2 regions of the Psychrobacillus sp. FSL K6-2365 genome follow, and region 1 is predicted to be linked to the other one. Evidence: riboswitches for the same ligand, from Rfam matches in the RefSeq annotation. Region 1 holds a riboswitch; the other holds the start of a gene.
The links. Region 1 has a riboswitch for S-adenosylmethionine ahead of MKY29_RS01105 (O-acetylhomoserine aminocarboxypropyltransferase/cysteine synthase family protein). Riboswitches for the same ligand answer to the same signal wherever they lie in the genome.
Positions count from the first base shown of each region.

Region 2: another riboswitch for S-adenosylmethionine. It lies ahead of MKY29_RS15310 (methionine ABC transporter ATP-binding protein); the one in region 1 lies ahead of MKY29_RS01105 (O-acetylhomoserine aminocarboxypropyltransferase/cysteine synthase family protein).

Region 1 is NZ_JBBOOO010000001.1:217,527-221,956, forward strand. Features, by position in the region: gene MKY29_RS01100 (pyridoxal phosphate-dependent decarboxylase family protein) at 1-1,533, opposite strand, end outside; SAM riboswitch class I at 1,807-1,921, shown strand; gene MKY29_RS01105 (O-acetylhomoserine aminocarboxypropyltransferase/cysteine synthase family protein) at 2,035-3,327, shown strand; gene MKY29_RS01110 (homoserine dehydrogenase) at 3,458-4,430, shown strand, end outside.
Region 2 is NZ_JBBOOO010000001.1:3,053,659-3,058,088, reverse strand. Features, by position in the region: gene MKY29_RS15330 (arsenate reductase family protein) at 98-460, shown strand; gene gcvH (glycine cleavage system protein GcvH) at 534-914, shown strand; gene MKY29_RS15320 (toprim domain-containing protein) at 989-1,339, shown strand; gene MKY29_RS15315 (thioredoxin family protein) at 1,351-1,671, shown strand; SAM riboswitch class I at 1,707-1,811, shown strand; gene MKY29_RS15310 (methionine ABC transporter ATP-binding protein) at 2,021-3,046, shown strand; gene MKY29_RS15305 (methionine ABC transporter permease) at 3,039-3,707, shown strand; gene MKY29_RS15300 (MetQ/NlpA family ABC transporter substrate-binding protein) at 3,770-4,430, shown strand, end outside.

The DNA.
Region 1 (4,430 bases):
TTTCGCTGCTGCAACAGGAACCAGTTCATCTGAATCACAAACTGCTACAGTGCATACACGAGTTGTATCACCGAAAAAGACATCATCACGATGTTTCCCTAACACTTCAAATAGCGATGAATTTAAAGCGTTGATTTCTTTTACTTGTGCCAGTGAATAACGGCCTGCTTGTTCATCTCTCCAATTCAATCCTTTTTCATAATAGCGATAAGCAGTAATAGGTCCGATATTCGATTCATTTACCACATATAATGAAGGAATCTTTATAGCTAATTGCTCCTGGAATGCTAAATTCACACGAACATAATTTGCTAGGAGCTGTTGGTATCCCGTCTTACCAAACGCCAACAATGCAGCATAAATGGCAATCGAACTACCCATACGTGAGCATTCTAACGTATAACCAGTGTGATACGATCCATACCCTCTATTTCCAACATACGGCGTATCAAAATCTTCTAAGTCCAATAAACCTAGATATTTACCTTCCTTCACTAAAAACAGACTCGTTAAGTAAGGGGTTTGTCCAAGCTTTTGGAAATCAAAACATAAACTATCAGCCAATGATATATACTGCATTCGTTCACGAATATGTTGAAGACTTACTAGCACTTCTTGTTCAAAATGTAGAGGGTTATTTTCAAAATCATAATCATTAAAGAATGCATAAAATCCACCAAGTGCAGAATCGGCATGAATATGGATAGGTTTCAAATTATATTTACCTTCGAAAGCTGTGGCCATTTCTTTAATCGCTTTTACATCGTCAATAGCAAAGTTATCTGTTGCACCAGTAGTTGCAACTATATACACAGGAATGCCGCCTTTTTCAATAACTTCCGTTAATCGCATTTCCAGATCTTCCATATCCATAGAATGATCCGCCCCAGCTTTGACACGAACTAGATGATTGCTTCCAATACCAACAGCCTCTACAGACTTCAATAAACTATAATGTGCATTTTCAGATGCAAAACAGTATAAATTATTTGGAACGCCTTCTTCTTTTGCGTTAGGGAACTGTTTTGCTATTGCCATACGCAAGCCACTGAACACAGCGCCTTGTCCGCCCCAAGTTGTGTAACCAAAGCTTTCAGTAAAATCATATCCAACTAGCTTCGACATCATGGAGACCACTTTTACTTCACATTCAGCTGCAGCTGGTCCGTAAACATCCCATAAGTTATTACCATTTAATAATGAGTTAGTTAATAGTCCAAGGACGCCGGGAATACTTGCCATTGGCAGTACATTTGTTACGAAGTTTCGTGTATGATATGGATGACCTTTCATTAAATCAGTCAATTCTCCAACTACTTCGTCCATTCCTTTGCTATTTAGCGGTACTTCGTAATCTTCCATTAACTCTTTATAAAAGTTTGCGGAACGTTCTTGTATCGGTCCAAGCATCGTTTTATTTGGATCTTTCAAAGCATCCATGGATGTTAATATTGTTTCTACGTAGCCTAATAGCTGTTCTCTCTGTTTTCCATTACCATCTTCACTTTGGAAAAGCTGTTGTATATTCTTCATTTTTTCACCCTTCTTGGTCAATATTTACTATCGATAGATATAGTTTATAGTTCGTTATACTCCCGTATAGTATATACTTATTAGACTATAAAAGACTAGAAATTTCGTCACAAATAGAAAATAAAGAATACTTTAGAATATTTGTAATATTTATGCAAAGAGGAGCTTTTAAAGGGGGTAAACAAAATATTTTTTAACTTTTCGAAAAAGTGTTGACAAATAGTTTGATAGAAATCTATACTGTGTAACAAGATGGAAAACTAAATCTAAATACTCTTATCAAGAGTGGCGGAGGGAATAGGCCCTACGATGCCCGGCAACCAACAAGTTCTTAACTTGGAAAGGTGCTAAATCCTACAAATTCTAATACGAATTTGGAAGATAAGAGGAGGAACATGCGAATTTGCACCCTCTTCTTAATTGAAGAGGGTTTTTTGTTTGTTCTAATCCTCCTTCGCCTCCATAAGCGTCCATCTAAACTACATTTTAGGAGGAATTCAAATGACAAATCTTCAAAAAGAAACACTACTTTTACATGGTGGCCAACAACCAGATCCAGTGACAGGCTCACGAGCAGTACCTATTCACAAGACTACATCATTCGTTTTCAAAAATACAGAACATGCGCAAAACCTATTTGCTCTTGCGGAAACTGGTAATATCTATTCTCGTATTACGAATCCAACGGTGGATGTTTTTGAACAACGAATTGCATTATTAGAAGGAGGGACAGCAGCAGTTGCACTTTCTTCTGGAATGGCAGCTATTGCATTTTCTATTTTAAATATTGCAGGAGCGGGAGATGAAATTATTGCTGCCGAAAATTTGTATGGTGGTACATTTAATTTATTCGCTCATACATTGCCGAGATATGGAATTACAGTGAAGTTTGTAGATTCAACTAATCCAGAAAATTTCCGAGCAGCAGTTACGGATAAGACAAAAGCGTTTTTTGCAGAAATCATTGGAAACCCTAGCTTAAATGTATTAGATGTTGAAAACGTTGCAGCTATTGCTAACGAAGTAGGAGTTCCATTGTTGGTAGATAGTACTTTTGCTACTCCCTATGGATCGAATCCGATTAAGCATGGTGCACATGTAGTGATTCACTCGGCAACTAAATGGATTGGCGGTCATGGAACAACTATCGGTGGGGTTGTCATAGATGGAGGAAATTTCAATTGGAACTCTGATAAATTCCCTGGATTCACACAGCCGGATGTAACCTACCATGGTTTAAGATACGGAATAGATGTTCCGAGTGTAGCGTTTGCAGTGAAATTACGTGTTCAATTGCTTCGTGATTTTGGTCCAACACTAAGTCCTGAAGCCGCTTTCTCCTTTCTACAAGGATTAGAAACACTTCATTTACGTGTACCAAAGCACAATGAAAATGCGCAGAAAATTGCGGAGTACTTAGAAAACAACGAAGAAGTGACTTGGGTTAATTACTTAGGCTTAGAAAGTCATCCTTCACATGAGCTTGCTAAAAAATACTTACAGAATGGTTTTGGCTCTATCCTAACTTTTGGGGTTAAAGGTGGTAAAGAAGCAGGACGCAATATTATCGATAATATAGAAATTTGGTCGCATGTAGCTAACGTTGGCGATGCCAAATCACTAATAATCCACCCAGCATCTACAACACATCAGCAGTTAACTCCAGAGGACTTAGTGAAATCGGGAGTTTCAGAAGACTTAATCCGCTTGTCTGTAGGGCTAGAGGCAGTCGAAGATTTACAGACTGCACTCGAAAAGGTACTCCTAGAAAAAACAAATGTCCTCTCTAGGTAGAATTTTATTGATAATTGAGTGAAAATAGGCTACAATGTGTAAAATAGTTCTTCTAATATAACTGCGAATAAATTTTACTAATAAAAGCAAATTGGAACTCAATTGTGCGGATTCATTTGGAGGAGATAGCATGGCGACGATAAAAGCAGCAATCCTAGGTTTCGGAACAGTGGGGCAAGGGATTTACCACATTGTAAATGAAAAAAGAGAAGATCTTAAAAAGTCTTTAGGCTTAGATTTAGAAATTAGTGCGGTTCTCGTAAACAATGTTGGAAAAGAGAGAATAGCTACACCCGGTGTCCTAGTTACTGATAACTTTGAGGATATTATCAATATTCCTGGTCTTCAAGTAGTCTTCGAGGCAATCGTAAATGAGGAACCTGCATATAACTATCTATGTAGAGCAATTGATAAAGGGTGTCACGTTGTAACAGCTAATAAAGTGATGTTTTCCAAGTATAGTATCCCATTGCATGAGCGTGCAAAGTCTCGTGGAGTATTTATCGGATATGAGGCAACAACAGCAGGCGGAGTTCCAGTTATTAAGACATTGAAAAATTTACTACAAGTTAACTCAGTAAAAAGAATTCAAGGTATCTTAAACGGCACTTCAAATTACATCCTGACACAAATGAGACAAGATGAATGTCAATTTGATGATTCATTAAAAGAAGCGCAGGACCTTGGCTATGCAGAAGCAGATCCATTTAACGATGTGTCCGGGCAAGATGCATTCCGTAAACTGATGATTCTAAGTGCACTTGCATTTAAAAAACAGCCCAATTGGAATGATGTTCGAGTAGTAGGTATAGACGAAATCTCATTAGAGGACGTCCGTAAAGCGAAAGAACAGGGACTACGATACCGTCACGTGGCAGAAATAGAGCAAGACGAAAATGGAGAACTATACGCTTCCGTAGGACCTCAGCTCGTAGGACCAGATCATCCTTTGTACTCGATTGAAGGAGTAAACAACGCGGTGGCTTTAGATACAAACTATATTGGAACATTAACATTAGTCGGTCCAGGAGCAGGAATGTATCCAACGGCAAGTGTAATGGTAGAGGATTACGCGGAGATAATCGGTAAAAGAGCAGGTTTTT
Region 2 (4,430 bases), 2.8 Mb from region 1:
AATTTCTTAATTCGAGGTTGAATCCTTAGTCACCGTTCAAAATGATTGCTCATCTCTTACACTATTATGTATGATAAAAAGAAAAAGGTGGTACAACATGACTATTCAATATTATGGCTATCCTAAATGTACAACGTGTAGAAAAGCGAGCAAATGGTTAAAGGACAATGATATAGAATACATAGACAACCATATAGCTGAAAATCCTCCAACTAAAGATTTGCTTCAAAAAATGTTCGAAGTAAGTGGCTTAGAACTCAAAAAATTCTTTAATACTTCTGGTATGAAATATCGAGAACTTGGTCTAAAAGACAAGCTTCCAACGATGTCAGAAGATGAGCAATTAGCCTTGCTTGCTTCTGATGGAATGCTTATTAAACGTCCAGTTGTTTTTGATGGTGAAAAATTAACGCTAGGCTTCAAGGAACAACAGTTTGAGGATGTTTGGAAGACTTCTTAAAGTCACTTGTTTTTACTATAAAAATATGTGAATATAGTAGATGAATGTATTATTAATGGAGAGGGGTATATATATGAACGCACCTAAAGATTTAAAATACTCAGCAGAGCACGAATGGGTAAAGACTGAAGGCGGAAATATCCGTATCGGTATTACTGAATTTGCACAATCAGAGCTTGGAGATATCGTGTTTGTCGAGCTTCCACAAGTCGGAGATGATATTAAAGCAGGAGATCCATTTGGTAGTGTAGAGTCTGTAAAAACTGTATCTGAACTGTATGCACCAATAAGCGGTAAAGTAGTAGATGTAAATACAGAATTAGAAGATAACCCTGAATATGTAAACGAATCCCCTTATGAAAATGCATGGATGATTGTTGTAGAGCCAGCTGATGTAACGGAAGTCGATGGTTTACTTTCTCCAGAAAAATACGAAGAATTAATTTCAGAATAATTATGAAAACGCCGCTTAATGTCGGCGTTTTTTTCATATAATATTGGAAAGGGCATAGTTGGGAGAGATGCTGAATGGCTATTGTCTTTAGTGAAAAAATAATTATAGTTGAGGGAAGATCAGATAAATTAAAGCTTTTAAAATTACTTGATGAATCAACAGAAATTATTTGTACAAACGGAACGATATCCAATGTAAAGCTAGAAGAGATTTTAAGTCCTTACGACGGTATTCCTATTTATGCGTTTTTAGATGCGGATAGATCAGGCGAGCAAATTCGCTCCATCGTCAGGAAAGAATACCCTGAAGCTATTCATCTATATACCAATCCAATGTATTGTGAAGTGGCGACTACACCGTTCAAAGTTTTGGCATCTATATTAAAAAGTGTTAATATAAAAGTGAAGAGACAATATTTACTTTAGGATGATGTAATGTGAATGAATGGACACTTGAACAGTGGAACGACCATAAGAACAGTGGACAGCTTACAATGTTCTATATTTATACACCCTTATGTGGAACATGCCAAGTTGCAAGTAAGATGATGCAAGTTGTACAAGAGATGATGCCTTTTTCAATTGGCCAAGCAAATATTAACTATCTAGAGAATTTTGCAATGGATTATCATATTGAAAGCGTACCATGCCTGATAATCGCTAAAGGTGGAACTGTATATAAAAAGATATATGCATTTCAATCAGTTCCATTTATATTAGAGACAATAAAAAGTATTGACGAGCAAGTAGTCGTGTGATAACATTCGATATACCAACAAATTAAATAGTGTTACTCTTATTAAGAGTGGTGGAGGGAAGTGCCCTATGAAGCCCGGCAACCGTCATGTAAATGAAATGGTGCCAAATCACGCAAAGCTGTTGCTTTGGGAAATGAGAGAATGGATGAACGTTATTAAAATAAATAACTTAAAACCCTTCTGCTCTTTTGCAGGAGGGTTTTTTTAGATAGAAATGGGAAGTATATGTATTTACATAGTAACTGTTGACTCATTGAGTAGTTTTAAAATGCAGGATTAAAAATTCATACAATATTTCTTGAAGATAGATAGGCAATTGAGCATTTCGTAGAAAGGTGGCAAGTTTCCCATGATTAGTTTAAATAATGTTTCGAAAAAATTTAGCACGAAACAAGGTACAATCGTTGCAGTTGAAGAGGTGAATCTTGACATAAAGAAAGGTGAAATTTTCGGCATCATTGGATACAGTGGTGCAGGAAAGAGTACACTTATTCGATTATTGAATGGATTAGAAAAGCCAACTTCGGGTCAAATTATCGTCAACAATCAAGATATTACTAAGATAAATGAAGTGAAGCTTCGTCAAGTAAGACAAAAGGTAAGTATGATTTTCCAACACTTTAATCTGTTATGGTCAAGAACGGTTGCGGAAAATATTGCTTTTCCATTAGAAATTGCTGGTGTTCCACAAGCACAACGTTCTTCAAGAGTAGAGGAACTAATTGATTTAGTTGGTTTAGAAGGTCGCGGACATTATTATCCTTCACAGTTATCAGGAGGACAAAAACAACGTGTCGGAATTGCGCGGGCATTAGCCAATCGTCCAGAAGTGCTTCTCTGTGATGAAGCAACCTCTGCGTTAGACCCAGAAACTACAGACTCAATTTTAGACTTATTAGTTAGTATCAATGAAAAATTAGGGCTGACAATTGTTTTGATTACCCACGAGATGCAGGTTATTCAAAAGATTTGCGGTCGTGTTGCAGTAATGGAAAAAGGTCATGTAGTAGAAGAAGGAAAAGTACTAGATGTATTCCAAAACCCGCAACAACCTATTACAAAACGTTTTGTCTCGCAAGTAAGTGATTCCAATAAAGCAATACAAACAATACAGCATTTAAAAGAGCTATATCCAAATGGCAAGCTGATAAAGCTAGTATTTGTTGGAGAGCAAACAGAACAACCAATATTGTCGAGACTTATTAAGCAATTTGATTTAGAAGTCAATATTGTCCAAGGTAATATTTCGCATACACAAAATGGCGCATTTGGTACCTTAATCCTTCAACTAGAAGGAGATGCATTATTGGTGGATGAGGCAATCCGCTATATACATGAACAAAAAGTAAATACAGAGGTGATCAACAATGATTAATGATTTATTTCCTAATGTTGATTGGCCAAAAATGTGGGAAGCAACCGTTGAAACATTATATATGACTGCAGTATCTACTATACTGACAGCAATTATTGGGCTAGTGCTCGGTCTTTTACTTTTCTTAACTAGTCCTCATCAAGCATGGGCGAACAAGTTAGCGAACTGGTTAACAGGAGCTTTCGTTAATATATTCCGTTCCATTCCATTTATTATTTTGATTATTTTATTAATCCCATTAACGAAGTTTTTAGTTGGAACAATGCGTGGGCCAAATGCTGCATTCCCAGCTTTAGTTATTGGAGCTGCTCCATTTTACGCTCGTATGGTGTTGATAGCTCTACGAGAAATTGATAAAGGAGTACTAGAAGCAGCTAAATCGATGGGCGCTAAAACTTCTACTGTTATTTGGAAGGTTCTATTGCCAGAATCTATGCCCGCATTAGTATCAGGTATTACGGTTACGGGGATTTCACTAGTTGGTTATACAGCTATGGCCGGTATTATCGGTGCTGGGGGACTAGGAACGCTAGCATTCTTAGATGGATTCCAAAGAGGTAGAACAGATGTAACACTTGTTGCCACAATACTAATATTAATCATGGTATTTATAATTCAGTGGATAGGCGATTTAATTACTACAAAAATAGATAAACGATAATAGGTGTAAACGAGAGTACTCGATCACATAGAAAACATAGGTAAAAAGGGAGAGATTTGAAAATGAAGAAGTTATTAGCTGGAGCTTTATTATCAGTGAGTGCATTAACACTTGCAGCGTGCGGAGAAGAAGAGGGTAGTAAACTTGTAATAGGTGCATCGAACGTACCTCATGCAGTTATATTAGAAGAAGTTAAACCAATTCTTGAAGAACAAGGAATTGAACTTGTTGTAGAATCGTATCAAGATTATGTATTACCAAACAAAGATTTAGATTCAGGTGACTTGGATGCGAATTATTTCCAACATATCCCTTACTTTGAGTCACAAAAAGCTGATTTTGGATATGATTTTGCTAACGCTGGTGAAATACATATTGAACCAATCGGTTTATATTCTAAAAAATACGGTTCTATTGAAGAGCTTCCAGAAGGTGCAACAATTCTAATGAGTAACTCTGTTGCAGATCACGGTCGTATTCTTGCTATGTTAGAAGCAAAAGGACTAATTAAATTAGCAGATGGTGTTGACAAAACAAAAGCTGAAGTGAAAGACATCGTTGATAATCCTAAAAATCTTGAATTTGACGCTAACTATGAATCAGCACTGATGGTTCAGTTATATGAAAACGAAGAAGGCGATGCAGTATTGATCAACTCTAACTACGCAATAGACGCTGGTATCAATCCATTAGAAGATTCTATTGCAATTGAAGAATCTAATG